DNA from 3 places in the Providencia sp. genome. Region 1 is predicted to be linked to each of the others. Evidence: predicted binding sites of a transcription regulator. Region 1 holds the regulator's gene; each other region holds the start of a gene.
The links. Region 1 encodes LexA, which represses DNA repair genes until DNA is damaged. Its sites were predicted from a motif close to TNCTGTATGTACATACAGNA; they were not measured.

Region 1 (4,507 bases):
ACTAAAAATCACGTTATTCTTTTGGTTCAGGTTTCACTTCAGCTGTTTGTTCGGCAACTTTACTTTCAATAACGGGTATCTTTTTAGGTTCAGAAAGCTCATCCGTTTGGCCGACACTTTCAATCGTTAAACGAATTTCTGGTGACATTAAACGGGCGATGACGGCGTAAAGTTTCTTCGCATTTGCTGTGAAAATGTCATTTTCATCGTTATCGATATAGCCTTGCTCTTTTAAGGTATCAACCAGTGTAGAAAATACTGCTTTATCAAAGAATTCAGGTGCATTGATACCATGAAGAACAGATAAACGTTGAGCCAAAATACGACTTTCTTTTTCCAAAGTGTTCCGGCTTATTTCTGGGCTAGCACTGAGTAGAGAAAGTGTAATTGCATAGCGTTGTAGTGTTTCACGGACACCTGCCGCTAACAATTGTAATGGTCGAATACGGCGTGGATTCAGTACTACCATATCGTCATCACGTAAGCCGATAAGTTTCTGATCACTTAGCTCATTAATCAAGGTATCCACGGTTTCTGCTAAAGACTCACTGTCATAACGCATAAACAGTTCAGTTTTAAGGAACGGGTATATTTGCCCTACCTGAAAATGGATATCTTGGCGACTAATGCGCTCATGGTGCAGAACGATACTGGTAATCAACGAAGGTAATACCAGTAGGTGATGGATATTGTTGCGGTAATATGTCATTAAGACGGCATTTTCACGAGGGAGGATAATAATATCCCCCATGCTGTCTTTTTCGACTTCGAATTTATCCATTTGCAATGCATGTTCGAGCAACTGTTCCGCCGTTTTGTTCGGCGTAGTCGCGTCGGCAGTATAAGGCACATTGCGCAATAGTTGCAGATAGCACTCAACTTGTTCGATAAGTTGCTCACGGGTTAAAGAACGTTGGCGCGAAGCAAGCAAAGCGGTTGAACAAAGATTAATGGCATTCGCCGCGGCGGCATTGTTAATATTGACCATGATATTATCTGCCAGCGCGCCAACTGTTGGGTTTAGCCAAGATGGGCGTTGCGGTTCAATAGGGTCAATGGAATCACGCCAATTAGGTACGCGTTGAGTCAGGTATTGAGATAGAGAAATCGGCTGTCCAAAGTTGACATAACCTTGCCCTAAGTTGCGTAACTTACGCAAACCTCGAATCATCGAAAGGAAACCTTCTTTTTCTTTCTCTGCGCCCCGTAGCTCTTTTGCATAGGTGCCGACTTCCATCACATGTTCATAGCCAATATAAATAGGCACAATAGTGATTGGACGTGAGTCTCCACGCAGCATTGCTTGTAATGTCATCGATAACGTACCAGTTTTAGGCGTTAATAAACGACCTGTACGTGAGCGACCTCCTTCAACGAAGTATTCTATTGAATAACCCCGGGCAAATAATTCACTCAAATATTCACGAAATATTGTTGAATAGAGTTTATTGCCTTTGAATGTGCGACGAATAAAAAAGGCACCTAGACGACGGAAAATAGGTCCTGCCGGCCAAAAGTTGAGGTTGATACCTGCCGCGATATGGGGTGGAACGAGCCCTTGGTGATAAAGCACATAGGAAAGCAGTAAATAGTCCATATGGCTACGATGGGATGGAACATAAACAATTTCATGGCCATCTTGCGCTAGCTGGCGGACTCGTTCAGCGTGTTGAACGTTTATCCCTTGATAGAGTCGGTTCCAAGTCCAACTTAGGACTCTATCCGATAAGCGAACAGCTTCGTAAGAAAAATTTGCCGCTATCTCTTCCATCATATTAACCGCATTTTGTTGCGCTTTTTTGAGTGGAATTTTTTTACTGCGCGCTTCATCTTCAACCGCTTTTTCAATTGTTTTTGACGTGAGCAGTTTATTGAACAGTTCATGGCGTACAGGAAGCTTAGGTCCTACCGCGGCTAACCGTTGGCGTGAATAGTGGATCCGAGCAACTCGCGCAAGTTTATTGGCAATAATGGTGTCGGTACCGTGGTCTTGCGCCATTTTTCCGATTGAGACAATCGGTGATAAACGAACAAAACTATCGCGCCCGAGCCAAAGAATGGCAATGAATTTCTGGATACCATTGAGCAGCTTTAACGGCGGTGTTGGTGTATGACCTTCACGTCCTGGCGAGCGACCAAACATCACGGATGCAGGTAGCATCTGAATATCTAAATTTGGATTATTACGATGCAAATCTAAATAAGCATGGAATATTTTCACTGACTCTTTACGTGGATCCGGAGAATAGTAACGAAAAACACGTGGGCCATCATCGATAAATACATAGGCAGGTAATTTAATACCATTGATGTCATTATCAATTAACGGGTCAGGTAGACCGATGGCTAAACATTGGTGACGTAGCGTTAGGAGGTCGGACTTAGAGTGGTATGGCAATACATAAAGCGTAGGCCTATTTGTATCCAATTGCAGCTCAGTAATTGGGTCCGATGGAATTAGTTTACTTTTTACCAATAATTTAAGTGGTAAATTCAACATGTTGTAATATATTTTACGCCATAGTGACATAAATGATTATAGCCTCTTGTTAACAATGCTTCGCAATCATACCAGAAATCAACTGGCAAATCTGTTACTGAGAATTCACTTTGACCGCAAAAAACGATTATTGTTTGCAAATTTTAAGGAATAAATATGGCGAATCAAGATAAGGGTTTAACCCGAGTAATAAAAGCCGCGGGATACTCCCTTAAAGGTCTAAAAGCCGCATGGATAAATGAAGCTGCTTTTCGGCAAGAATCGGTCGCAGCAATTATTGCGATTATTATCGCTTTTTATTTAGATATTAGCTATATAGATAGAATTTTATTGGTCAGTGTTGTTGTGTTAGTGGCAATTGTTGAGTTGATTAACAGCGCAATTGAGGCTGTGGTTGATCGTGTGGGGAGTGAATATCACGAACTCTCGGGTAGAGCAAAAGATATCGGTTCTGCGGCTGTTTTTATCAGTATTGGTTTAGCATTATTTGTTTGGGTAATTGTTTTATGGCAGCGTTATTTTACCATCTAGTCTTGAAAGGCCCTGAAACATAACAAAAGAACCTAAATAGATAGTAAATGCCTAAGTTCAGTGATTTAACTGTTTCAAATCTCAATTTACCTGTATATACTCACAGTCTGACTGTATAAACAAACAGGGGAACGGAATGAAAGCACTGACGGCTCGACAACAACAGGTTTATGACCTGGTGCGTGATCACATCGCGCAAACAGGCATGCCACCTACACGTGCTGAAATAGCAGCAAGCCTAGGTTTTCGTTCACCTAATGCGGCAGAAGAGCACTTAAAAGCCTTAGCTCGTAAAGGTGTAATCGAAATAGTTTCTGGTGCTTCCAGAGGTATTCGTTTGCTGATGGAAGAAGCTAATGATAACCCTGGCTTACCGTTAATAGGCCGAGTTGCAGCAGGTGAACCTTTGCTTGCAGAAGAACACATTGAAAGTCATTATCAGGTTGATCCTGAGTTATTCAAACCACATGCTGATTTTTTATTACGCGTCAGCGGCATGTCAATGAAAGATATTGGTATTATGGATGGCGACCTACTTGCAGTGCATAAAACACAAAACGTTCATAATGGTCAGATTGTGGTTGCACGTATTGAAGATGAAGTGACGGTAAAACGCTTTAAGCAGCAAGGTAACCGAGTTGAATTGCTGGCTGAAAACTCTGAGTTTTCACCTATTATTATCGATTTACGTCAGCAAAACTTTACTATTGAAGGCCTCGCTGTTGGGGTGATTCGTAATAGTGATTGGCATTAGTAGACTGTATTCGTTTTGCTTTAAGTATCTGAATTTTGGCTGGCAGATTTCACTCTGATGTTAGTTATTTCTTAGTGGCGTCTGCCCGCGTGTTTTTATTGCTTTAATATCTAGTTCACATAAAGTGAACAGTTGGCTAGATATTAAGTGAAATTTTTAAATCTTGAACTTAGTTTTTCAACAAGGGTTTTATAGCAATTATTTTATAATAACACTCTTATACCAATGCCGTTATAGGCGCGTTTTCTATCGGTATATTTTTATAACAGCACTCACTTCTTCTTTATAATGGCTTGTTGTTCATGGTTATGCTCACAATGGTCATGGTCTTGACAAGCATTCACTTCATAGCATTCATGACATAATCCATGGTTTTCTACTACGGTATGCCTTAGATGAAACTTATTCTCTCCTGCTAAATCAATAATCGCAGCTTCAATTGTTGTGCAATCACTTTCAGTGACACTTCCACAGATATCACAAATCAGCATGACTGAAATATGACTAGGGTTGTCAACATGATGGCAAATAACGTAGCTATTTGTTGATTCAATTTTATGAATAAAGCCTTGTTCCATTAAAAATTCAAGGCCACGGTAAACTGTAGGGGGTTTTGCTTGAGGTTCAACTTCACGTAATAGGTCTAATAAGTCGTAGGCACTGATAGCCCCGTGCTGTTTCGCTATTAGGCGTAAAACGGTTTCTCGTTGTGGTGTCAATCT
Region 2 (4,507 bases), on a different contig from region 1:
AAGTTTTTTTAATATTATTATTGATTTTCATCATTAAATTCCGCTTTCACACTATAGCGCAATAAATATCATTTATAGACATAACCAATAAAGCTTTGTCCCATCCCCCATACAACCCTCACCTCGTGCAATTGTCTTAGCCACACCACAAAATCCATGACTAAATAGCGCGATTTATTAGTAACCCGGGGGAAGTAAAGCCGGTTAATCCACATCCAAATAAATTCCAGCAAGAGGCGTTAGCGCTTTAGGTAAAATGCCCTATTACGGGGCATTTTACACACTATTATCACATTAATTATTATCTAAAATACCTGTACTAGCATCAATAATTCCTTTTTCTTGCTCATTATTTATATAGTACCTAGCGCTTAACTCAGGAAATAAGGAGCGCCTTTTACCTGTATTGAATAAATAAAAATTGCATCTTTCCAAAGCGTTAACATTTCGAATAGAAGCGCAATTTATAGAGGGCTTATGTGCATAAATTAAAAGAGCTTCTATTTCTGCAATAGTTGGAAAATTATCCTTGTCCAAAGGTGTTGTATAATATTTATTATTTTCAGGATCATTCCAATGATTCCAATCTACGAACCGTCCATAAGACCCAATATAAATTTTTATTTCTGAACGTAATCCCCCTGTCCAATTCTTTTGATGATTTTCTAATCTATTAACAACTCCATTTCCACCATTTTTTTGTTTATCTACATCACTCATTCCAATGTATAACAAGGTATCAGCATCATTATTTAAATGCTGACCATAAATTTGATAGAAAAAATAATCTGTCCGCTGCCCTCTTTTATTATTTTCTGTTGTGGGGGCATTTTTATCTACGTAATTTTTAACATCTTTCGCACTAGAAAATGGACTTTCCCAATAGATATCAACTACAGGAACTTCTGACATAGTGAGCCTCTTTTACATTTCAATTATTTTTAGTAAAAAAACACGAGCAACTACTGTGCGATAACCTCAAAAAAGGCAAAAGAAAAATACTGCAAAAACCTACGCCGCCACCCTGCCGCCATTTTGTCGCCACTTGACGTTTTGGTCACAAATTACTGATGCAAAAAAGCCACCTAAAAGGTGGCTTCTTCGTTACTCTAACTTGTTGATTACTCAATCAAGTTTTATTTGGTGCCCAGGGCGGGACTTGAACCCGCACAGCCTAAAGGCCGAGGGATTTTAAATTCATATATTTATTATTATAAAACAATTAATTACGATTTTATTCATAATATCAATCAAATGTACTAGCCTTATAAAACAACGTATTACAGGCTTAAACTAACTTGAATTATGAAATTATAAATAACACTATTTGCATATTTACCCTTGAAATCCATTTCATTACTGTATATAAATACACTGTATATAAAAATAGTAATGGAGATTGCAATATGCCACGTATTGAAATTCTTTTTGATAAAGAGTCAGGTAACAAGCCTTCAGAAAAAACTCGTAATGCACTAAGAGAACAAATCATCAAACGGATCGGTGATAAATATGGTCCGCTTAATGTTCGCGTTGCAATGAGTTCTGCACAATCAATAGTCATTAGTGGTGCTAAAACTGATGATGCTACCACTGAAATTAATGAGATTATTGAGGATATTTGGCTTGATGATTCGTGGGTGCCAGTATGAAAAATGACCGTGGAGAAAGTAATGTCGAGATTGTACCTCGAATTACAGAAGTTAAAGTAGGCGTTAATAGCCCTTATGAAGTTCTTGTACTAGAAATCACTTTTGCTGATGGGTCCATCAATAAAGAAACGCACAAATGGGAAGATATTGATAGGCCAGCACAGCGTACCTATTTATCTCGTGATATCGCAGAGCATATATACGCTAAAATTGGTGAGTATTTAGAAAAAACGGATGATGATTACCCTGAGCCTGTCAAAAAATATCTAATGTAATAAAGAGCCGCTAACAAATGCAGCTTATAATCAATCACGATTTATATATTAATATTATTCTAGTGACCGTTTAAAATATTAAAATTAATATATTTACGACCAATATTGATATATCACAATCCATAACTGCATAAAATATGACCTCAATTAGCGAGGTCACATGAACAACAATCAACTACTTTTACTTGCACTAAATTGTATCAATGAGAATAAAGAACCTACTCATTTAGAACAATCGCACATATACGTTTTTTACTGTACTCAGATTGTAGATATGAAATTAACTATTCACGATTTTATGACACAATTACAAATAAACAACTTAGTGCGTGATACCGAAAAAGAAACTGCAATACTGAGTTTTGTGAGAAATAATCTAACCAAAACTAAGAAGAAATTTAATGACAGGATTATAGCATTAAGCTAATTCAAAGATTGCCGCCTGTTACAGCGGCTTTTGCCATTTAAAGAAATGTATCATTCTGACTGCTAACTATAATTTGTATTAGCTCAGATTTGATCTGACATATCTGTAACGCAAAACTAAATCTAATCTGACAGACTGCTGTGTGCCATAAGCGGGCAAAGCTGACATAACTCTATGCCAATCAACGCGGAGTAAATCAGTCAGTTGGTGATGGGAGTGAGTTTTCAAAAGTTGTCGCTCACGACCATCGCCATCGGAGGTTCTTGAGTGTACGCGTTCTAAGTTACAGTTGCTTCAATTTGAAGTTTATAAAACAAGCTAACGGTACAAATGTTTCTAATTTAAAGAAACCCTTTTCCTGCACAAAAGGGGGAATTTGATATTTAAACTTTCTTTTTTGCAATGAAAATACAGTAAAAATATAACGTTTTGATAATATGGTTTATACTGTGCACTTCACGGAACAATAGTAATAATTTACGCATAAAGGACATAAAACTAAGTTCATTATATTTTGTGCGTTCCATACCCTCCTTGGCGTAGTAGTAAGTTATCATCTGAGTTGACTCTTTATATTCATATTTATAATGAGCAATACCATTTCGCAGTTTATTGTCTAATGCATTCAGATCAACTATATAGAAACTATCATCTAACCCGCTAATTTTTGTTCCTAAATCAATATTTGCGTATTCGTCAAGATTGGAAAATATTTTAATCAAGTCGCCTTTTTTATTTAACCTTACTGAGTCGTCAAAGATATTATGATCTCCGCGCTTAAGTAAATTATTCAATCCGGCCACAATTATTAGTTGCCTAGAAAACACTTCAGACAAATCTTTGTAGAAATTATTGCAATCCTCAAATTCAGCCGTAGAAACTCGAGCAGGAATCATAGATAAATATACTGTTTTATCATAGTCATAGTAAAGAGCTGGGCGTGATGGGAGTTCAAAGTCAAGCATTTTGGGGTAAAGACTTAAACAATCAAAATGCAAGCTTTTCAGAAATCCACTTTTGATAATTTTATCTAAAAAATCGTTTAGTTGTTTACGATGGCTTTGCTGAATGTAATGTAGTAATTCAGGCATTTTTTCGCTAATTTCAGCATTATGTACATGTATTGTAAAAGGAAATGACATTGCAGAAGTTGCTGAATAGAGTGCTGAAAGTATATCTTGTATTTTTAATGAGCGAGGTTTCTTTAAAGTAGGTAATTCTTTCATTAGGTTGCTGAACGTATTGTAATTTCCTTGTTTGTATTGAGTGATGACTCGCTGAAGTTTATCACGATGTTTATAAATATAATTCATTCCATTCAGATGATCGTTCAGTATTAAGTATTTATCACCACCAATTGCACTCGTTACTTTTAAAAATGCTGTTTTACCTATTTCGTACTTTCCAAAATCGACGGGGAAGTCTAAATGCAAATCGATGAAAGGGTTTGTAGTGCCAAAGTCATTATTTTCTATAAGTTCTGCACCGTTGAATATCGGCTCCCCAACCCCAAGAGTAAAAGATATATTATTCTCGCATTTTGGACATGCGAATTGGAACGGCTGTATATCGCGATTAGACATACCTATTCTTACATCAATAACTACGTCACAAACATGGCATTTGAATTGCTGTAAAAAATTCATAATTGATTTATTATTTCCATAAAGTTGTGTATTCAAATATTAGGCTTTAATCTATAAACAAAAGCCACTCTAGTTGTTAGCTAAACTGCATTTTTAGCGGTCATGAGTACTCGACTATAAAAAGGTAGTCCATAGTGAGCGTGGATGATCTCGCATAACCACTCATCGAAAATAGATGAAGCCATTAGTACTGAGTCACGGTCTGATTCTTTATTTAGTTCAGACAAAAATTGACTGAGTTCAGTTTGTTTTTTCACTCTCAGGTTTTAGGAGTCCTTTTTGAAAAATTTAAACTTAAGGGTGAATCGGCCACGTATCTATCTTAACCATTAGTTAATGAAATTACGTTAGGTCTAAGTCAAATTGCGCATAAAAAAGATAACAAAACCATTGTGAGGGTGCTTTTTGGGGGTATCTTAAGAGGTGTTGCATTTAAAAAATTTATATATCAATACACTTAAATGCCAGATTTTGTTCCTATTATCGGCTATGTATGCACTGTGTAAG
Region 3 (4,507 bases), on a different contig from region 1:
ACTATTAGATAGCTACAACGTTAGCTGCAGCTGGGCCTTTTGCGCCATTCTCGATTGAGAATGAAACTGATTGGCCTTCAGCTAAAGATTTGAAGCTTTCGCTTTGGATTGCTGAGAAGTGAACGAACACATCTTTGCTGCCATCTTTAGGAGTGATAAAACCAAAACCTTTATCATCGTTAAACCATTTTACTGTACCAGTCATTGTATTAGACATAGGATTTCCTTTAAATTTTAATTGATTGCCATAGGCATATTTGGTTTGAGTTCGATTTATTACTTATGGTACTAATTAGAAGGAATTCGCACTTGATAGGTATCATGGATAACTAAATGGTGAACTTCTTTAAACTCGACTATCATAAATAGGTCTGTACTTCCAAACCGATGACGCTATTTACTCATATTACTCATCTTCTGGCAACCCTATTTTCAGTTTAATTTGTATTTTCCATTAAAAACCTCAAAATAATGCATATTATGCCTAAAAAAACATCGGCTTGGTTATTAGTCCACCAGCAAAATATCTAAACTTCGTAATAAAGCCAAAGCTTCGAGTTGTGAAAACTTTGCTTTTGAGAGTTTGTTTTGGCGAATATCAATGTTAAACGAGTACGAATCAGTAAAATCAACAGACTCTAGGTTTGTCTGCATAAATAAGCTATTTGATAAATCAGACCCTGTTATGACGGATTTATTTAGCTCCGTATTTCTAAAATCAACATCATGTAAACGGCAATCCTCAAAAGTGGACTCGTGGAGTTTTAATGCAAAAAAGCTCCCACCACTTAAAATACAATCTTTAAAATTGAGCTGAGAATAAAAATCAAAGCGTGGCCAATAAGCTTTAGTCCAATCAATACCAACCAGTTTACAACCTAAAAATTCAATATTAGACAAACGAGTATTTGCAAGCGCGACCAGACTCAGATTACATCTATCAAATAAGCAATCAATAAACTTACAGCTAGTGAAACTTGCTGATGAAAAATCACATTGAATAAATTCACACTTTTCAAATACGGTTTCAACTAAGCGACTTTCACCCATTTCAAGTTTTTTAAAACTTTCTTCAAAATACTCTTTACTTTCAATTAAATCGGACATTTTTATCTATCTCACTTTGAGTTTTAATTAGCTATTAACACGACTGTCACTCTTTAGTTTTTCAATTTATACTACTTTATAGTGATAACTAAATATTTATAGCTGACTACTCATATAATGATGAATCAAAATTCAAACAAAGGATATAGTCCTATTTTTAGACCTGCAAATCAAAACGATATCCTAGCTTTATGCCGTATTGATAGTGTCAATTCAAGTGAACGCTATCAAGAAATTATACAATGGGTGACTCAAGATAACGCTTACCTGATCGAAATAAGTGACACCATTGTCGCTTATGGTATTTTTCATTCCCACTTTTTTGGTCAGAATTTTATTGAACTATTAATGGTAGACCAACAATATCGCCGCCAAGGTTTGGCGTTAACATTGATTGAAAATTTCAAGCAATTACGTAAAACACCAAAACTATTTACGTCTACTAATCAATCAAACGTCGCCACCCAAAAATTACTTACTCAAACGGGATTTATTACCAGTGGAGTCATTGAAAATCTCGATAAAAATGACCCTGAACTTATCTACTGCTATAATCCCTAAAATAAATTTACTGATAAATCAACCTCATAAAAATTAAAGCAATAAAGGACTCATTACCACAGTTTTTAATTTTTCACTAAATAGATGATAGCTTTCTCGATCGATTTCAGTTGGAAATGTTAACACTTCAAGTTTATGGGGTTCATTTTCAGGATAATAGCTTGGATGAGTATGTTGATAGCTATTTTGCTTAAAGCCACAATGCTGGTAAAACGATAATCTTTTTTGACTCACCTCATCAATAACTGGATCAATCTCTAAAATTACATTATTTACTTCAGTACAAAACTGTTTTAGCACTACTTGACCGTAGCCCTGCCCCCGCAATGTTGGCGATATTGCTAAATGCTCAACATAAAAATAATCATTTATTTTCCAACTGCCAATAAATCCAACAAAAATCTCATTATCAGTGAAATAATAGAGATGATAATCATCATGCCCTAAGATGCTTACTCTTCCTTGATAGCTTCTTTGCTCATAACGTGGAAATGCACTGTCATAAAGCTTATTAACATCGTTAATTTTTCTAAAATCATCTCGAGTTATGCGTTTTACTATTAGCATTAGATTTTAAATCTCATCATTATTTGAATAAAAACAGACTCCTTAGCATACTTATTTTCAGCCTATAGGCAATGAGTTATATTTCATCTTAGCCCTCATAAAAAAAACTAATTCATTGTTTTTATTAATATATAAGACTTATGTTTTTTGCATTTTGTTTTATTCTGTTAGCAATAACAAAAATATTTTCTTTCTGATATTGACTTTATTCTTCATCCATTTAAATATACTGTATATTAATACAGTCTTAAGCGAGGCTACTATGTTACGCATTGAAGTATTATTTGATAAAAATTCAAAACAAAAACCAGATAACAATGTTCTACATGCACTTGAATCTGAGATTTTACGCAAACTACAAACACAGTATCCTGATATGGTCACTCGAGTTGGTTTAAGTACGCAACAGAGTATTAATATCTCAGGAACTAAGATTGCGGAAGACAAAATTAGGATAGAAGAAATACTTGAAGAAATTTGGATGGACGATGGCTGGTTACCTGAAGAATCTGTAGAGTGATAAAAATTAAAGGAATGCTGTACACTATTTTACCGATAAAATAGTGTACAGCATTCCTTTTCTCTATTATTTTTCTTTCATTTATCATTATTCGAAAATAAAGATTACAAACTAAAACGTGTATCTAATGCCCGCTAAACCAACAAAGCCTGAACGTTGCTCAGTAAGCGTACTTTTACTGGCATCCCCCATTAAATAGTAAGCCCCTATACCTGAATATAAAGAAAGGTTTTTATCTACTTTATAGTTTAAAATTGCTGAACCATGCACATCTTTAAAGCTACTTCCCGCATCATATTCTGCAAACTTTGATTTACTCGCTTGTTGTTTAGAAACACCAAAATAGGCTTGATTGTGGGCTTTATTTCCCCAAACTGTAGCTAGATTATATTCTATGTTCCAATCTTGATTAATCTCATATTGCGTATTTGTGCCTAATTCAACAGTAACAGCTCTACCTATCTGACGCCCACCATATTTGCGATCTTTAGTGGCAATATCTGTCATTATGTATAATTGATAATCACTCAATGTGTAATAAAGATCAAATCCAACAAGAACAGAACCGTCTAATTTCCCCATACCTTTTAAGTCTTTATTTTTATGACCTAAAACGCCTATATCTTCATCACGACCATCATCATAGCCAACAGAGGTCGCAAATGTAAAATTATCAGTGAGCCCAACCGCCCATGCAGCACCATCTACGCTTAAACTAAAAACACCGTAATTATCAGTTGCATATGCATAACTCGCTTCAAGACTTGGCTCAACTTGATACTTTTTAGAGCCTTCATAAACAGGGGCAATATTCATACCCGTGCCAATAATAAATATATTTTCATTAGCCACAGTATAGCTACACGGCAATGCACAAAGCACTAATGTGAATACGCGTTTCATTTCGCTCATGTTAAAGTTTACGCTCTTTTTATTAATAAATTTTTTGCCTAATAAAAACTTTAATTTTCTTTATTGGACTGAATGTGTTTTTTCTATCTAAAGATATGTGAACATTTGGAATGCATTTATCTATTCCAATGCAAGTTCTAACTTCACTTACCTTCACATTATAAAAATTGGTGTGGTGAGTTTTACTAAAATTTTTTCCTATAAACATCAGAGCAATAAAAATAACAATTGCGTATATAGGCACTTCTATGAAAGTGTATTTCATCGCCAATGCTCTTATTTTTAGAGATATACGAGGATAGTAATCTGATTAATTTTTTGTACCTTAATAAATGGTTAACCCAATATTAAGAAATACTTAAAATTACTTCAAAATAAGTCATTGCCTTATTGTCGAGTATTGGTTGACTGCTTATACTGCGAAGCAGAGGTGATAAAATGAATATCCTATTAGTCGAAGACGATCTCCAATTAGGGAAAGCGTTGTGTCGAGGACTTGAATTAGCCGGTTTTAATCCATGTTGGGTTCGTTTGCTTACAGATGCAAAACTTCAATTAAAAAACCGTAATTTTGATTTAATGTTATTAGACTTGGGCTTACCTGATGGCGATGGTCATGATGAATTAGTGGCTTGGCGGCATGCAGGTGAAGCGATCCCTATCATTATTTTAACTGCACGTAATCAAATGGACAACCTTGTCTCAAGCCTCGATTCTGGTGCAGATGATTTTCTCACTAAGCCTTTTGCCATGCCTGAGCTTATTTCAAGAGTCAAAGCTGTCAGTCGTCGCATCGCCGGTTTTTCCTCTGAAATATGGCAACTAGATAACCTACAGTTA

Region 2: a site for LexA is predicted at 1,358-1,377, ahead of ACTH6U_RS10485 (DinI-like family protein). Genes of this name have one in related genera too.
Region 3: a site for LexA is predicted at 2,463-2,482, ahead of ACTH6U_RS11770 (DinI-like family protein). Genes of this name have one in related genera too.

What each region holds. Positions count from the first base shown of each region.
Region 1 covers NZ_JBQDNB010000004.1:246,140-250,646, reverse strand. The annotation lists gene plsB (glycerol-3-phosphate 1-O-acyltransferase PlsB) at 14-2,530, opposite strand; gene ACTH6U_RS05595 (diacylglycerol kinase) at 2,657-3,031, shown strand; gene lexA (transcriptional repressor LexA) at 3,168-3,785, shown strand; gene zur (zinc uptake transcriptional repressor Zur) at 4,058-4,507, opposite strand, start outside.
Region 2 covers NZ_JBQDNB010000010.1:136,294-140,800, forward strand. The annotation lists gene ACTH6U_RS10480 (hypothetical protein) at 295-912, opposite strand; gene ACTH6U_RS10485 (DinI-like family protein) at 1,407-1,652, shown strand; gene ACTH6U_RS10490 (hypothetical protein) at 1,649-1,927, shown strand; gene ACTH6U_RS10495 (hypothetical protein) at 2,738-4,000, opposite strand; gene ACTH6U_RS10500 (hypothetical protein) at 4,081-4,257, opposite strand.
Region 3 covers NZ_JBQDNB010000013.1:33,522-38,028, forward strand. The annotation lists gene cspE (transcription antiterminator/RNA stability regulator CspE) at 5-217, opposite strand; gene ACTH6U_RS11755 (pentapeptide repeat-containing protein) at 508-1,107, opposite strand; gene ACTH6U_RS11760 (GNAT family N-acetyltransferase) at 1,225-1,668, shown strand; gene ACTH6U_RS11765 (GNAT family N-acetyltransferase) at 1,702-2,235, opposite strand; gene ACTH6U_RS11770 (DinI-like family protein) at 2,498-2,755, shown strand; gene ACTH6U_RS11775 (MipA/OmpV family protein) at 2,867-3,667, opposite strand; gene ACTH6U_RS11780 (response regulator) at 4,106-4,507, shown strand, end outside.